DNA from 4 places in the Micromonospora sp. NBC_01699 genome. Region 2 is predicted to be linked to each of the others. Evidence: riboswitches for the same ligand, from Rfam matches in the RefSeq annotation. Region 2 holds a riboswitch; each other region holds the start of a gene.
The links. Region 2 has a riboswitch for cobalamin ahead of OG792_RS15225 (ribonucleoside-diphosphate reductase subunit alpha). Riboswitches for the same ligand answer to the same signal wherever they lie in the genome.
Positions count from the first base shown of each region.

Region 1: another riboswitch for cobalamin. It lies ahead of cobN (cobaltochelatase subunit CobN); the one in region 2 lies ahead of OG792_RS15225 (ribonucleoside-diphosphate reductase subunit alpha).
Region 3: another riboswitch for cobalamin. It lies ahead of OG792_RS13425 (ABC transporter substrate-binding protein); the one in region 2 lies ahead of OG792_RS15225 (ribonucleoside-diphosphate reductase subunit alpha).
Region 4: another riboswitch for cobalamin. It lies ahead of OG792_RS19710 (hypothetical protein); the one in region 2 lies ahead of OG792_RS15225 (ribonucleoside-diphosphate reductase subunit alpha).

Region 1 is NZ_CP109199.1:3,048,544-3,052,749, reverse strand. Features, by position in the region: gene cobN (cobaltochelatase subunit CobN) at 1-2,157, opposite strand, end outside; cobalamin riboswitch at 2,281-2,401, opposite strand; gene cobG (precorrin-3B synthase) at 2,538-3,803, shown strand; gene OG792_RS13610 (precorrin-8X methylmutase) at 3,803-4,206, shown strand, end outside.
Region 2 is NZ_CP109199.1:3,477,346-3,481,551, reverse strand. Features, by position in the region: gene OG792_RS15235 (TetR/AcrR family transcriptional regulator) at 1-260, opposite strand, end outside; gene OG792_RS15230 (oxidoreductase) at 358-1,275, shown strand; cobalamin riboswitch at 1,397-1,631, shown strand; gene OG792_RS15225 (ribonucleoside-diphosphate reductase subunit alpha) at 1,756-4,155, shown strand; gene OG792_RS15220 (ribonucleotide-diphosphate reductase subunit beta) at 4,188-4,206, shown strand, end outside.
Region 3 is NZ_CP109199.1:2,998,600-3,002,805, forward strand. Features, by position in the region: gene OG792_RS13415 (ABC transporter ATP-binding protein) at 1-108, opposite strand, end outside; gene OG792_RS13420 (FecCD family ABC transporter permease) at 108-1,184, opposite strand; gene OG792_RS13425 (ABC transporter substrate-binding protein) at 1,187-2,218, opposite strand; cobalamin riboswitch at 2,249-2,458, opposite strand; gene OG792_RS13430 (low temperature requirement protein A) at 2,582-3,847, shown strand; gene OG792_RS13435 (tripartite tricarboxylate transporter substrate binding protein) at 3,879-4,206, opposite strand, start outside.
Region 4 is NZ_CP109199.1:4,597,867-4,602,072, forward strand. Features, by position in the region: gene OG792_RS19700 (energy-coupling factor transporter transmembrane component T) at 1-693, opposite strand, end outside; gene OG792_RS19705 (hypothetical protein) at 693-1,649, opposite strand; gene OG792_RS19710 (hypothetical protein) at 1,670-2,278, opposite strand; gene OG792_RS19715 (hypothetical protein) at 2,308-2,532, shown strand; adenosylcobalamin (AdoCbl) riboswitch at 2,500-2,642, opposite strand; partial or broken gene OG792_RS19720 (helical backbone metal receptor) at 2,814-2,885, shown strand; gene OG792_RS19725 (hypothetical protein) at 2,874-3,002, opposite strand; gene OG792_RS19730 (hypothetical protein) at 3,013-3,369, shown strand; gene OG792_RS19735 (helix-turn-helix domain-containing protein) at 3,648-4,206, opposite strand, start outside.

The sequences.
Region 1 (4,206 bases), 430 kb from region 2:
GATCCGGTCCACCTCGACGCGGGCGGCGGTGCCGTCCTCGGTCAGCCCGAGCGCTTCGCGCAGGCCGGGCAGGGCGGCGACCTGACCGGCCCACATCTGCCGGGCCCGGAGCATGGCCAGCACCAGGTCGACCCGGTTCTGTCCGCTCGGCGCCACCCCGAGCACGTGCAGCCCGTCGCGGATCTGTACGTCCTTGACCTCGCAGAGCCAGCCGTCGACGTGCAGGATGAACTCGTCGAACTCGGCGTCGTGCGGGCGGTCGGACAGGCCGAGGTCGTGGTCGAGCTTGGCGGCCTGGATCAGGGTCCAGATCTGGGCCCGGATCGCCGGCAGCTTCGCCGGGTCGAGCGCGGCGATGTTCGAGTGTTCGTCCAGGAGCTGTTCCAGCCGGGCGATGTCGCCGTAGCTGTCGGCGCGGGCCATCGGCGGGATCAGGTGGTCGACCAGGGTGGCGTGCGCCCGCCGCTTGGCCTGGGTGCCCTCACCGGGGTCGTTGACCAGGAACGGGTAGATCAGCGGCAGGTCGCCGAGGGCGGCGTCGGAGCCGCAGGCGGCGGACATGCCGAGGGTCTTGCCGGGCAGCCACTCCAGGTTGCCGTGCTTGCCGACGTGCACCATCGCGTGCGCGCCGAACTCGTCGGCCAGCCACCGGTACGCGGCCAGGTAGTGGTGGCTCGGCGGCAGGTCCGGATCGTGGTAGATGGCGACCGGGTTCTCCCCGAAGCCGCGCGGCGGCTGGACCATGACGACGGTGTTGCCGGCCCGCAGCGCGGCGAGCACGATCTCACCCTCGGGGTCGCGGGAGGTGTCCACGAACAGCTCACCGGGCGGCGGTCCCCAGTGCCGTTCCATGCCCTCGCGCAGCTGCGCCGGGAGGGTGTCGTACCAGGTGCGGTAGCGGCTGGCCGGGATCCGGATCGGGTTGGCTTCGAGCTGTTGCTCGGTGAGCCAGTTGAGGTCCTGGCCACCGGCGGCGATCAGTGCGTGCACCAGGGCGTCGCCGTCACCGGCGGCCACTCCGGGGAACGCGTCCGGGCCGTCGGTCGGGCCGATGTCGTACCCCTGCTCGCGCATGGCGGTGAGCAGCCGGACGACGCTGGCCGGCGTGTCGAGGCCGACCGCGTTGCCGATCCGGGCGTGCTTGGTCGGGTACGCCGACAGCATCAGCACGATCCGACGCTCGGCCTTCGGGGTGTGCCGCAGCGAGCCGTGCCGGACCGCGATGCCGGCGACCCGCGCGGACCGCTCGGGGTCGGCGACGTAGACGGTCAGCCCGTCGGAGTCGATCTCCTTGAACGAGAACGGCACGGTGATGATCCGGCCGTCGAACTCGGGGATGGCGACCTGGGTGGCGGTGTCCAGCGGGGAGAGGCCGTCGTCGTTGTCGGCCCAGACGGCGCGGCTGCTGGTGAGGCAGAGCCCCTGGAGGATCGGCACGTCGAGGGCGGCGAGCGCGCCGACGTCCCAGGCTTCGTCGTCACCGCCGGCACCGGCCTCGGCGGGGCGGGTGCCACCGGCGGCGAGCACGGTCACGACCAGCGCGTCGGCCTCGCCGAGGGTCTCCAACAGGGCGGCTGCGGGGCTGCGCAGCGAGGCGCAGTAGATCGGCAGCGGTCGGCCACCGGTGTCCTCGATCGCGGCGCAGAGCGTCTCGACAAAGGCGGTGTTGCCGGCGACGTGATGGGCCCGGTAGTAGAGCACCCCGATCACCGGCCCGGCGGTGTTGCGCTCCTCGCGCTCCAGCCGGCCCCACTCCGGGGTCGGCACCGGCGGGGCGAAGCCGTAGCCGGTGAGCAGGACCGTGTCGGAGAGGAACCGGTGCAGCTCGGTGAGGTTCGCCGGTCCACCGTGCGCGAGGTAGGCGTGGGCTTCCGCGGCCACCCCGGCGGGCACGGTCGAGCGGCGCATCAGCTCCGCGTCCGGTGCCTGTTCACCACCGAGGAGTACGACCGGCAGCGCCCCGGCCAGCAGCGAGTCCAGCCCCTCCTCCCAGGCGCGGTAGCCGCCGAGGATGCGTACGACCACCAGGTCGACGCCGTCGAGCAGGGCGGGCAGGTCCTCGACCGAGGTGCGGGCCGGGTTCGCCAGCCGGAAGTCGGCGCCACTTGCCCTGCCGCTGAGCAGGTCGGTGTCCGAGGTGGAGAGGAGCAGGATCATCGGGCACCGCGCAGGGCGTGGCGTGACATGGTGGTTCCTCCCTCGGGGTCCGCGCCCCGGGTTCGTCGGTTGCGGCTCGGGGCGGGCCCGGACGGGTCCGCTCCACGCCGCGCGGTGACCCGGAGTCTCCTGGCTCCCGGATCGTCGCTCGCCCCGGTCTTCCCGCCCGTGTGGGCCGTGACCGTGTCGGGGTCCGCTCCCCGGTAACAGTGGCGGGACCGCGCCGGGATCTCACCGGCTTCCTCCACCTGTCGCCGCGTTCAGCGGTTCTCACTCTCACGACTCGGACCCCGGTTCGTCAAGCCGCTCCCGCCAGGGGTGCTGGTGTGCCGGTCGGCGTGCCGCCGGGGTGGGCCCACGCAGGCCGTAGTATCCGCCGGGTGTGGTCACCACGAGGGCGGTCGGCACCGGACGCCTGTCCGGGGACACTGCGCGTACATGTCGCCGCCGACGGGAACCTGGCTCGGGTGCGGGTGCCCGGTGGGCGGTTGCACACCGAACAGCTCGTCGCGCTGACCGCCGCCGCGCTCGATCTGGGTGACGGCGCCCTGGAGTTGACCTCGCGCGGCAACGTGCAGCTGCGTGGCCTGCGGGCGGGCACCGAGCGGGACCTGGCCGCCCGGTTGTACGCGGCCGGGCTGTTGCCGTCAGAGAGCCACGAACGCGTACGCAACGTGATCGCTTCCGTACTCAGTGGTCGGATCGGTGGGGGGCTGCTCGACGTCCGGGCGCTGGTCGATGAGCTGGACGAGGGGCTCTGCGCGGATCCGGTGCTGGCCGGGTTGCCGGGCCGGTTCCTGTTCACCGTCGACGACGGGCGGGGCGACGTGACCGGCTTCGGCGCGGACGTCGGGCTGCTCGCCGTACCGGGCGGGGCGGTGGCGGTGCTGCTGGCCGGCACCGACACGGGGGTACGCGTACCGCCGGCGGCCGCCGCGTCGACCGCCCTGCTCGCCGCCCGCGCCTTCCTCACCGAGTCCACCGCCCAGCACAGCACCGCCTGGCGGCTGGCAGAACTCGACAACGGCGTACGCACCATCACCGCCCGGTTGCACGCGGCGCTGGACCTGCCGATGGTCGCCCCCGTGCCCGCCGACATCCCCGAGACGCCGAACCGGGCGCCGGTCGGGTTGGTGGACCAGCTCGACGGGCGGGTCGCGCTCGCGGCGGTGGTGCCGCTCGGTCGACTCACCGACACCCAGCTCATCGCGTTGGCGGCGGCCGCCGGGGCGGGCGGCGACGAGATCAACATCACTCCGTGGCGCACCGTTGTCGTACCCGATCTGGACACCGGCGAGGCTGGGCGCCGGCTGGCGACACTGGCCGCCGCGGGTCTGGTGGCCGATGCCGCCGCCGGTTGGGTCGGCGTGACCGGCTGCGCCGGGTCGCCCGGCTGCGCGAAGGCGCTCGCGAACGTACGGACCGACGCGACGGTGGTGCACGCCGCCGCGCCGTCGGGGCCGACCGGACTGCCGGTGCACTGGGTCGGTTGCGAGCGGCGCTGCGGCCGGCCGACGGACCGGCATGTCGAGGTGCTGGCCACCATCGAGGGTTACCAGGTCAGCCTGGACGGTCGACCGCGCTCGCGGTCGGCGACGCTGGACGAGACCGCCGCCACGATCGCGGCGGCACGGAGGGGTACGTGATCGACTACGTCCGCGACGGTGCGGAGATCTACCGCCGGTCGTTCGCCACTATCCGCGCCGAGGCTGACCTGTCGGGCCTGCCCGACGACGTCGCGACGGTGGCCGTACGCATGATCCATGCCTGCGGCATGGTCGACCTGCCGGCGGACGTCGCCCACTCCCCCGGCGTGGTGTCGGCGGCGCGGGCGGCGCTGCGCGCCGGGGCGCCGATCCTCTGTGACGCCGAGATGGTCGCCGCCGGGGTCACCCGGACCCGGCTGCCCGCCGACAACGAGGTGATCTGCACCCTGCGCGATCCTCGGGTGCCGGCCCTGGCGGCGCAACTCGGCACCACCCGCAGCGCCGCCGCGCTGGACCTGTGGGGCGATCGGCTCGACGGCGCGGTGGTCGCCGTGGGCAACGC
Region 2 (4,206 bases):
TCGTAGAGCCGGCCGGCGTACTCGCCCGGGTCGTCGGCGTCCATCGGCACACCCGCGACGACCTGCTTGACGATCAGGTCGAAGACCGCCTCGAACAGCCCCTCCTTGTTCTCGTAGAACGAGTAGACCAGGCCGGAGCTGATCCCCGCCCGCTTGGCGAGACGGTCGACCCGCGCGCCGGCCAGGCCGTACGCGGCGAACTCCGCCAGTGCGGCTACCAGTAGGCGCTGGCGCTTGGTCTCCGGGTCGCGGGTGCTCACGCCCCAAGCTTGCCAACTGAACGTTCATTTGACAAGCCGGACCGGCAGCAGATAGCGTCGGGTTATTGAATGAATGTTCATTACGAAGGAGACTCGGATGAGAACCCACGACCACTGGACCCCCGAGACGATCGCCGACCAGACCGGTCGTACCGCCCTGATCACGGGCGCGAACAGCGGAATCGGGCTGGAGACTGCCCGCGTGCTCGCCCGGCGCGGAGCACGGGTGATCCTCGCCGGCCGGAGCCGGGCCAAACTCGACGAGGCGGTACGCACCCTGCACGCCGAGATGCCGGCCGCGAAGCTGGAGACCCTGGTCCTCGACCTCGGCGAGCTGGCCTCGATCCGGGAGGCGGCCACCCGGATCGCCGCCAGCACAACGCTCGACCTGCTGGTCAACAACGCCGGAGTGATGAACATCCCGCAACGCCGAACCACCCGGGACGGGTTCGAGCTGACCTTCGGGACCAACCACCTCGGCCACTTCGCGCTCACCGCCCAGGTCATGCCGGCCCTGCGTCGCTCCCCCGCCGCCCGCATAGTGACGGTCAGCGCGATCGCGGCGAAGTGGCCCAGCGGGGCGCTGACCGACCTGATGAGCGAGCAGCGCTACCGCCCGATGGCCGCGTACGCGAAGTCCAAGCGCGCGAACGTCGTCTTCACCCGCGAACTCGCCCGACGCCTCGCCGGGACGACCATCACCCCCGTCGTGATCCATCCCGGCGCCGCCATGACCAACCTGCAACAGCACACCCGGGGACCGGTCGTCCGGGCCCTGACCGGGGTGATGGAGAAGTTTCTGATGGGTTCGCCGCAGGGCGCGGCATGGCCCAGCCTCTACGCCGCGACCAGCCCCGACGTCCGCAGTGGAGCGTTCATCGGCCCCGCCGCGCGCAACCAGACCACCGGCACGCCGAAGCCGGTCACCCTGCCGCGCGGCGCCGACGACCCGGCCGAGGGAGAGCGGCTGTGGGCCGACAGCGAGCGCCTCACCGGCGTGACCTTCGCCCGCTGACCGGCCGCGTCGGCACCCGGTCACGCTCGTCCGGTCGAGACCGGGCGGCCGGTGCTTCGAATCCGTTCCGCCGACACTCCGGTACGACATCTGGTGTTCAGCATCCGCGCCTCCCCCATATATAGTCCGTGGCACGACTGGTTCGGCCGGGCATCCAACCCGGCCGAGGCAAGAGGGAACCCGGTGCGAATCCGGGACTGCCCCGCAGCGGTGAGTGGGAACGACAGCCGTCACACAGCACTGGGGGACAACCGGCCTCGGCCGGCAACCCTGGGAAGCGACGGCCGGTAGGAGGTCCACGGGTTTCCGTGGCCGTGCCCGCGAGTCCGAAGACCTGCCAGCCGCGCCGCGCCGGCCATCCGTGCGCGGCGGTCCGAGGCCGCGCGGGACGGCTGACGGCTGCGACGCGCGCCCCGGCGTGCGTCTCCGCCTGCCTGCGCGCACTCCGGACCTCGTCGAGGCGAGTACGAGGAGCGACAGGTGACGGTCACAGAGTTGGCTGCGGGCGGTACGGCGACGGACGGCACGGTCCCCGCACCGGGGCAGCGGCGTACCCAGATGCGGGTCCGCAAGCGCAACGGCGCACTGGAACCCGTCGACGTGAACAAGATCGTCCGGGCGGTGGAACGCTGGGCGGACGACCTGGACGACATCGACCCGATGCGGGTGGCGACGCGGACGATCAGCGGCCTCTACGACGGCGCGACCACGGCCGAGCTGGACCGGTTGTCGATCCAGACCGCCGCCGAGATGATCGGCGAGGAGCCCCAGTACTCCCGGCTCGCGGCCCGGTTGCTGGCCGGCTACGTCGACAGGGAGGTACGCGGGCAGGGCATCGCCTCGTTCAGCCAGGCGATCCGGCTCGGCCACGAACTCGGGCTGATCGGCGACACCACGGCGCAGTTCGTCGCGGTCAACGCCCGCAAGCTCGACGACGCCGTCGACCCCACCGCCGACCTGCGGTTCGAGTACTTCGGGCTGCGTACGGTGCACGACCGCTACCTGCTGCGCCACCCGACCGGTCGGCTGGTGCTGGAGACGCCGCAGTACTGGCTGCTCCGGGTCGCCTGCGGCCTGTCGCACACCTCCGCCGAGGCGATCGGGTTCTACCGGCTGATGTCGACGCTGGCGTACCTGCCGAGTTCGCCGACGCTGTTCAACTCCGGTACCGCGCACACCCAGATGTCGTCCTGCTTCCTGGTCGACTCGCCCCGCGACGAACTCGACTCGATCTACGACCGGTACGCCCAGGTGGCGAAGCTGTCGAAGTTCGCCGGTGGGATCGGCATCGCCTGGTCCCGGGTGCGTTCGCGGGGCGCGCTGATCCGGGGCACGAACGGGCTGTCGAACGGGATCGTGCCGTGGCTGCGCACCCTGGACGCGAGCGTCGCCGCGGTGAACCAGGGTGGCCGGCGCAAGGGTGCGGCCTGCGTCTACCTGGAACCGTGGCACCCGGACATCGAGGAGTTCCTCGAACTGCGCGACAACACCGGCGAGGACGCCCGGCGTACGCACAATCTCAACCTGGCGAACTGGATCCCGGACGAGTTCATGCGGCGGGTCGAGGCGGACGGGACGTGGTCGCTGTTCGACCCGGCCGAGGTGCCCGAACTGCCCGACCTGTGGGGCGACGAGTTCGACGCCGCCTACCGGTCCGCCGAGGCCGCCGGCCGGTTCGTGCGTCAGGTCAAGGCCCGCGACCTGTACGGGCGGATGATGCGCACCCTGGCCCAGACCGGAAACGGCTGGATGACGTTCAAGGACCCGTCGAACCGGTTGTGCAACCAGACCGCCGAGCCCGGCAACGTGGTGCACCTGTCGAACCTCTGCACCGAGATCGTCGAGGTTTCCAGCGACGGCGAGACGGCGGTCTGCAACCTCGGCTCGATCAACCTCGCCGCACACGTCGCCGGCGACGATGTCGACTGGGACCGGTTGCGCGAGACCGTACGCACCGCCGTGCTCTTCCTCGACCGGGTGATCGACATCAACTACTACCCGAGCGCCGAGGCGGCGGCGAGCAACCCCCGCTGGCGGCCGATCGGGCTCGGCCTGATGGGGTTGCAGGACGCGTTCTTCGCGCTCCGGCTGCCGTTCGACTCGCCACCGGCCAGGGAACTGTCCACCAGGATCTCCGAGGAGATCTACCTCACCGCCCTGGAAACCTCGGCCGGGCTGGCCGAACGGTTCGGCCCGCACCCGGCGTACGACCAGACCCGGGCCGCCCGGGGCCGGCTCCAGCCGGACCTGTGGGGGGTGGCCCCGACGCAGACCGCGCGCTGGACCGCCGTACGGGACCGGATCGCGGCTCACGGGCTGCGTAACTCGCTGCTGGTCGCGATCGCCCCGACCGCCACCATCGCGTCGATCGCCGGCTGCTACGAGTGCATCGAGCCGCAGGTGTCCAACCTGTTCAAGCGGGAGACCCTCTCCGGCGAGTTCCTCCAGATCAACACCGCGCTGGTCCGACAGCTCAAGGACCTCGGGCAGTGGACCGAGCAGGTCCGCACCGAGATCAGGCGGGCCGAGGGGTCGGTGCAGGGCATCGCGGCGCTGCCCGCCGAGGTACGCGAGCTGTTCCGTACCGCCTGGGAACTTCCGCAGCGGGCGCTGATCGACCTCGCCGCCGCCCGCTCCCCCTACATCGACCAGAGTCAGTCGCTGAACCTGTTCATGAGCGCACCGAACATCGGCAAGCTCTCCTCGATGTACCTGTACGCCTGGAAGTCCGGGCTGAAGACCACCTACTACCTGCGTTCCCGCCCCGCCACCCGGATCCAGCAGGCCACCGTCGCCATCGACCGGCCGGTGCTGGTCGCTGCCGACGAGGCGCTCGCCTGCTCCCTGGAGAACCCCGAGTCCTGCGAAGCCTGCCAGTAGTCCGCGACCGCACCCAGACGTGAGGCAACACGATGACGAGCACCGCCAAGA
Region 3 (4,206 bases), 480 kb from region 2:
GTTCGGCCCGAGCAGCCCCACCAGCGTGCCGGCCGGCACCGAACAGGAGACCCCGTCGACGATCAACGTGCCCCTGACCGACCAGCTCAGTCCGGCGGCGGTGAGCATCAGCCACGCACCTCCCGGCGGCGCATCAGCACGACGAAGGCGGGCACTCCGAGCAGCGCGGTGAGCACCCCGACCGGCAGTTCCCGTGGCTCGAAGAGGGTCCGCGCCACGGTGTCGACCCAGATCAGGAAGACGGCGCCGACCAGGACCGACACCGGCAGCAGGCGGCGGTGGTCCGGCCCGGTGAAGAACCGGACGGCGTGCGGCAGGATCAGCCCGACGAAACCGATGGCCCCGCTGATGCCGACCAGGGTGCCGGTGAGCAGCGCCGCGCAGACCAGTAGCAGCCAGCGGACGCGGGTGACGTCGACACCGAGGCTGGCGGCGGCGTCCTCGCCGAAGGCGAAGGCGTTCAGCGTACGGGCGTGCCAGAGGAAGAGCAGCATGGTCACCGCGAGGGCGAAGCAGCCGTACGCCAGCGGGGTCCAGGCGGATCGGGCGAGCGAACCGGAGAGCCAGAAGGTGATCTCCTGGGTGGCGTGCGGATCCGCCTGCCAGATGATGACGAACGAGGTGACCGCCGCGCAGAGCTGCCCGATCGCCACCCCGGCCAGGATCATCCGGGTCGGCGCCAGCCGGACGCGCTGGCTGGCCACGACCAGCACGAGCGCGAACGCCCCGAGCGCGCCGACGAACGCCCCGGTGGAGACCGCCCACAGTCCGGCGCCGAACCCGGCGACGACGACCAGGACCGCGCCCAGTGACGCGCCGGAGGAGATGCCCAGCAGGTAGGGGTCGGCCAGCGGGTTGCGGGTCAGGGTCTGCGTCACCGCGCCGACGGCGGCGAGCCCGGCCCCGACCACCGCCGCGGTGAGCACCCGGGGCAGCCGCAGCTGCCAGACGATGTGGTCCCGCAGCAGTGGCACGTCGGAGTGGACCAGTCCGAGGTGGTCCCCGATCACCGACCAGACCGTAGCCAGGGACAGGTCCGCCGGGCCGATGGTGACCGCCACCCCGGTCGACAGGACCAGGGCGGCGGTCAGGCCCAACAGCAGCCCCGCGTAACCGGCGGCACCGGTCCGACCGGCGGCGCCGGCACGGGAGGCGGTCAGGTCAACCCGCCGGTACGCGGTCACGGTCAACCGCCGGTACGCGGCGCCACGGCGGCGAGCCCGTTCGCCAGCCCCTCGATCGCGGTCACGTTGCGGATCCCGGCCGAGGTGGCGGAGAAGGGGATGGTGACGAACCGCTTGTCCCGTACCGCCGGCAGGTCCCGCAGGGTTGGACTCGCCTCCAGGTAGGTCTGCTTCCCGGCGGCCGGGCTCCACTCGGCGTCGATCAGCACGATCACGTCGGGGTTCCGTTCGACGACCGCCTCCCAGCTGGTGTCGCCCCAGCTCCCGGTGACGTCGGCGAAGATGTTCCGCGCCCCGACCGCCGACATGATCATTCCGGGGGCGCCGCAGCAGGCACCCGCGCTCGGCGCGTCCGTACCGTCGTCCCACCAGAAGACGGACACACCGGCGCGCGGCTTGGCGGCGGCGGCCGTGATTCGGGCGCGTTGGGCGTCGACCAGGGCGGTGGCCCGGTCCGGCACCCCGAAGACGGTGGCGACCTCGCGGATCTCGTCGAACACGTGGTCGACGGTCAGCGTCGCCGGCCTGGCGTCGGCCGGGCAGCCGGCCGGGGACAGGTAGCTGCCGATGCCGAGGGTCCGCAGGGCGGCCCGGTCGCCGGCACCCTCCTCGCCGAAGGCGCTGGCGAAGGAGCCGTAGACGAAGTCCGGCCCGACCTCCAGCAGCTTCTCCTTCGACGGGTACTCCTTCGCCAGCACCGGCACGGCGCGGTAGGCGTCGGCGTACTCCGGCAGGATGGTGTCGTCCAGGTAGGCCGTACCGATCAGGCGGTCGCCCAGGCCGAGCGCGAGCATGATCTCGGTGGCCGCCTGGTTCATCGTCACGACCCTGGCCGGCACGGCGGTGACCGTGACGTCGAAGCCGCAGTTCTTCAGCGTCACCGGTCCGGTCGACGCCGACCCGGCGACGTCCGTACCCCGTGGTTCGTCGCTGCCGCCGCAGCCGGCGGCGAGCGCCGCCACCGCGACCAGGGCGACGATGGCCGGCGCGGGTACGCGTCGGCGGGACTGCGGTCGGGATGCGCGCACGCGCATGGGGACCACCTCTCCAGCACCTCGTGGATGGGTCTGTTCGGTGCCGTGGCCGGTCTCCTGGCTGACGGGTGACACGTCGTCGGTCAACCTTCCCGGGCGGCTGCCCAGTGGTTGCCCGGTCCGTCGCCGCGCGTGGCGCGCCGGCGTCCGGGCTCAGACCAACGACTTCCCGATCACAGTGGCGAGGGCCGCTCCGGTTTCGCACCGGTCTTCCCGAGCACCACGGCAGCGACACGCTAGCGGCGGCGCCCCGCCCGCCGCCATTCGCAGCGACGATTCTCACGGCGTAGACGACCCTGGATCGGGCCGCGTGATCTGGTCGCTCCGGCTCCGGCGACGCACCGTGATCGGTATGTTGATCTGGTGCGGCAGCCGCAGTCGGACAAGGGGGTGACCTGGGAGGAACTCTTCTTCGACCTGGCCTTCGTCTTCGCCGTCACCCAGATCACCGCCGAGCTGTTCGCCGACCACGACTGGCTCGGCGTGGCCCAGGGGCTGATCCTGTTCATCTCGATGTACTGGGCCTGGGTCGGCGTCACGATCTACGCCAACCAGCGCGACATCGGCAACGTACGCGACCGGGTCGTCATCTTCACCCTCGGCTTCGGCAACCTCGTCCTGGCTCTCGCCATCCCCGGCGCCTTCGACGATCGTGGCCTGCTCTACGGCGTCAGCTACGTGATCATTCGGGTGCTGCTCGCCGGGTTCGCCCTCAACAACTTCCGCGAGTGGCGGGGCTTCTTCGTCGGCCCGTACGGGGTCGGCGCCCTGATCTCCGGTCCGCTGCTGCTGATCGGCGGCATCGTGGACGGCGACGCCCGGATAGTGCTCTGGGCGACCGCCTCGGCGATCGACATCTTCAGCCCGTTGGTGCTGCGCCGGCAACTGGCCAAGTTCCGGGTCCGGCCGGTGCACTACACCCACCGGTACGGGCTGCTGCTCATCCTCGTCCTCGGCGAGTCCGTGGTGCAGGTCGGCGCGGTCGCGTCCAGCCTGCCGCTGACCTGGCCCCGGATGATCGCCGTCGCCGGCTCGTACGCGCTCGCGTCCGGGCTCTGGTGGGCCTACTTCATCCACGGTCTCTGGGCGTTCCGCCGGGCGGTGGTCCAGTCCGAGGGGCACGGCGACGTACGCCGTTCGATCCTGCTCTACGCGCACCTGGGCTTCAGTTGCGGGATCATCGCCATCTCGGTCGGCCAGGCCGAGGTGGTCCGGTCACCGCTGAGCGGGATGAGGATGGGCGACGCGGCCCTGCTCTACGCCGGATCCGCGCTCTTTCTGGGCACCTTCGCCTACACCCACTGGCGGCTGCACCGGACGGTGGCCTGGCGCCGCCTGCTCGCGGCCACCGCCTGCCTGGTCTTCTTCCCCGTCGCCACGCTCATCCCCGCGCTGGCCGCGCTGGTCACCCTGGCCGGGGTGATCATCGTGGTGAACGTGGTGGAGCAGGCGATCCTGCGCCGGCACGGCGCCGGCCGGTTCTCCGGTATCGGCCCGTACCGCCCGGACGGCGCCGAAGCCGAGGTCAAGGCCGAGATCGACTCCGACTCCGGGGCCGAGGGCGGGGTGCGGATCGGGCCGGGGCGGGAGGTCGACACCACCGACAACGGGCCGATCGTGAGCGACTGACCGGCGCCGCACCGGTTGCGCCCGCGCCCCGCTACTGCGTTTCGGTCAGGCCGAGGCCGCCGAGCAGGTGGTCGAGGCGGTCGTTCTCCGTACGCAGGAAGTCGCCGAAGGCGTCGCCGTCGAGGTAGGCGTCGGTCCAGCCGTACCTGGCCAGGGCGGTGTGCCACTGGGCGGAGTCGTGCAGCCGGGCGATCGCGTCCCGCATCGCCGCCACGTCCCGCTCGGCGAGTCCGGGCGGGGCGACGATGCCGCGCCAGTTGCTGAACAGCACGTCGACCCCCTCCTCGCGCAGGGTCGGGGCGAGGATGCCGGGAACCCGGTGCTCGCTGGTGACGGCGAGGACCCGCAACTGCCCGGAG
Region 4 (4,206 bases), 1.1 Mb from region 2:
GGCGCGGGTCGTGGCCACCCCGGCGCGGCCGTAGCCCCGGGAGTCCATCGACGCGGCGAGCATCAGCGACCGGTCGAGGGCGTCGGCGAGCACCGGGATGACGATCGCCCGCAGGCTCGGCACGCCCCGGCCGGTGCCGCCGCGCAGCTTGCGGGCCTGCCGCACCCGGAGCACACTCTCGGCCAGCTGCGGGAACACCGACAGCGCGACGGTGACCGCGGTGCCGAGCTCGTACAGGGCGGCCGGCATCGCCTTGAGCAGCCGCTTCGGGTTGGCCAGGGCGTTCGCCGCGCCGAGGCAGACGACCATCGTGGCCAGACGCAGCCCGTCGTAGAGACCGCCGAGGACGGACTCCGCGGACACGTCTCCGAGCAGCCGGACACCGGCCGCCCAGGCCGGCAGGGGGATCTCCGGTAGCCGGACGATGATCGTGGCGCCTTCGGCGCCGCCGAAGACGAACCGGAAGAAGACCCGCATGACCACGATGACCGCGGCGAGGTAGAGATAGAGCCGGAACGCCAACGCCCACGGCGCGTCCGAGCGGCGAGCCACCACCGTCAGGCAGGCCACCACGATGATCGTGATCAGCAGCCACGGGTTGGTGGTGCGGCTCGCCGCCGTCGCCAGCCCCAGGGCCCACACCCACCAGGCGGCGGGGTGCAGGTCGCGGGGTAGGAAGTACAACGGACGCATCACGCCTTCCGGGATCGGCGACGGGCGGTCCACCACGTCGTCACCACGAGGACGACTATCGCGCCCAGGGCTGCCCACGGCGCCCACCGGCTCGCGCCGGACTGTCTGCGGATCACCTCGTTGACGTCCTCGGCCCGCTCGCCGCCACTGAAGGCGACGTTCTCGGCCGGGCTCGCGGCGGCCACCGTACCCGTAGCGGTCGCTTGGGGTCGCGGCGGCGGGAGCGCCGTCCCGCTGGTCGTCGGCGCGGGCGGTGCGCCACCGGTGTTCGGCGCGCGACCGCCGTCGCCGTCGCCACCACCGGGGTTGCCGTCGTCGGTGCCACCGGCGGGGTTGCCGTTGCCGGGTGGGGCCGGCGGATCCGGTCGCGGCGGTCGTTGCTCGTCGGGGTCGTCCGAAATCGGCGGCGGCTCCTCCGAGGCGTTACAGGCCCTGCCCTCGGTCCCCGGCCGGACGGCGGCGATGCGCGGCACCGGGTTGGACGCGGCGGTCGCGTTCAGGGAGAACGACCAGCCCTCGAACCCACCCTGGACGAAGTCGCGGTTCTTGACGCCCCACTGGCTGTACTGCCAGGGGCAGTTGTTCCCGGCGTGCCAGTAGGACCAGTAAGCCTTTGCCGGTGGGGTGTCGACGCACGCTTCCCGGTAGTCGGGGTTACCGGAGATTGGTACCTGCTCGACCGCCGACGGTCGGTTCTCGACCCGGCAGACGAACGCCTCGCCCCAGCGCTGGGCGCCGGCGATCTGGAACCCGGCGCCCTTGAGCGCGTCCAGGCCGGTGCCCCGGGAACTCTGCGGGAAGCAGCGCACGATCGTCGTGCCACCCAGCTGCTGGAAGTCGACCACGACGGTCACACCGCTGCCGGAGGTGCAGAATCCGGGCTTGCCCTTGCCGTGGTCGATCGCGTACGCGGGGACGGCGGCCGCCGTCACGTAGACGACGGCCGCCGCGGCCACGAGCCGAACCAGATGCGGTTTCATCGGCCGGTCTGGTTGAGCGGGTTGACCGCCGGGTTGCGGGGCGTCACCCGCGGCACCGGGTTGGTCGAGGCGTTGCGGTTGAGCGAGAACGACCAGCCTTCAAAACCACCCGGTACGACGTTGCGGTTGAGCGCACCGAAGCTGCTGTAGGTCCACGTGGTGCCGGCGCCGTTGGCGTGCCAGTAGGACCAGTACGCCTCGGCCGGCGGCGTCACCACGCACTGCTCCTTGTAGGTCGGGTTGCTGACGCGCGGGATGTTCTCCGTCGCCGACGGCCGGCCCTCCAGCCGGCACACGAATCCGAGCCCCCACTGCGCGGTGCCGGCGACCGAGATGCCGGCGTCCTGCAACGCCTTGATGCCCGTACGGGCGGTGCCGGGGTTGGCGTTCGGCGAGCATCGGGTGATCGTCGATGCCGGCACCCCACCGTTGTTGTGGAGCTCCTGGAAGTCGATCACGACGGTCACGCCGGTGAGCGCGTCCGCGCCCGTGCAGATCCCCGGGTAGCCCCTGGTGGGGTCGACCGCCCGCGCCGGTGACGGGCCGGCTGTGAGCAGGGCGGCCACCATCACGAGGCCGCTGACCGTGGACAGGAGTCGTTTCATGGAGCAACCGCCTTGTGGGTAGTGATCCGATGGACGAGGTGACGTCGGCCGACGTACAGCGCGACGACGAACGGGAAGCCGAGGCCGACCAGCGCCACGGCCGGCCGGAGGGGGTGTTGGAGCCTGGCAGCGGCGATGGCCGTGCTGACCGCGAGGTCGGTGACGCCGGTGACCTTTGGCAGGTGTCGCGGAGCGAGGCGATGAAGCGGCTTGTGCATCGGGCGGTCACCTCTGTTAACGCGACAGTGGTCTGACACATGTGCCCGCGTGGTGGACCCGACTCGTCATCTGCGATGACCTACGGTTGCGCGACAGTGCCGGAATTCGACCGGCTTCCTCGTCACGAGCACATCGATATCCAGTTGGCTCGCCCGACGTCCGTGGTCGACCACGGGCCAACGTAGACGTCGATGCGTATCGAACAGTAGAGGGTGTAAGGGTCCGAGCGCCACCGTGCTGAGAGGTTCGGACGGCTGATCCGTTCGGTGGGGACGGTACGGACCCACACCCGACCGACCTGCGGCGAGGGAAGACCCTGCGCGTGGTGTCACCGGTGCCGTCGCTGACCGAGGCGGTCGCGGTCACCCTGCCCGGACTACTCGTCGGCCCGGTCGGGTCTGTTGGCGGAGAGCCACGCGGTCATCCGGGCATCGGTGATCGACTTGACCGAACAACGTACGTACTCGTGGCCGCCCGATCCGGCGAGGCCCTCGATGCCGTACACGCTGACGACGGTGAGAATCCTCGAAGTGCTGTGGGTCGCCCCGACGTTGCCCGCCGCCCCGAGGCGTGAGGTGCGCATCGGTGGCCGGATGCCGCTCCGGCAGGCCTCGGCGGAGTGGGCTCAGGATCCGGGACCGGCACCGCTACTCAATCCCGCGTGCGAGTACCTGATCTACGTACTTCGCCACGGCGATGGGGAGGGCGCGCCGCCGAACGTGGACTGGCGCATCACCGGAGACCAGGGCGTCTACCGGTTGGACGCCCGCTCGGGCGGCGAGCCCCGGTACGTGTTCTGCGGCGGAGGGGAACCGCCGCTACCGAGAGTGCTCGATCCGACCGCCGTACGCTCGCGCGCGTTCCTCGGATGAGGGTTCGAGAATCGACTCAGGGCGGTTCAGGGCTATCGGCGGCTACATCGTCTGCCACTACGATCCCCCGACCACGCCATCGCCAGGCGCCTCACGACGGCGGCCCGGTGTCCGGTGATCGGCTCCGGTCGGCGTCGGGGATCAAATCTGGTCGTTAGTGCACCCGGTCACGTGATTCTCTCGTCGACGCATCGACAAGGAACTGTGTGCCGGTGTCAGGGACGATTCGCTCGCGTCGCCGCATCATCAACCGGGCCGGTTCCCTACGGATCTCCTGATCACGGTGCGTCGGTCTCGGGCCGCTGCCCCTCCAAGTTGACCCTTGCCCGGTGGCGGTAGTTCACGGGCGGGATGCCGTAAGCGGCACGAAAAGCGCGGCTGAGGACCGCCGGATCGCTGAATCCCCAACGAGCCCCGATCCTGTGAATCGGAATATCTCGCAGAGCGGGGTTGGCCAGATCGCCACGGACCCGTTCCAGACGCTGGCTCCGAATCAGACTTCCGACCGTAACGCTCTCGGATTGAAACAGACGATGCAGGTAACTGATCGAGATATGGTGCGCGGCGGCGATGGTGCTCGCGCTGAGGCTTGGCTCATGCAGGTGCTGCTCGATGAATGCCCGGACGCGCAGGGTCAGAACCCGTCGACGCGCCTCCGGGGCGAGAGCGTTTTCGGCGTCGAGTGTGTGGGCGAGCAACGCTGACAGTAGATCGATCAGGACGGTTCCCAACCGAGGTCCGTCCGAGATTTGATAGCTGCCGGAGTCCGCGGTCAGGCGAGCGAGGAGCCCCGCCAGTGACCCAATGATGAATGACAGGTGGTACCACTCGGGGTCG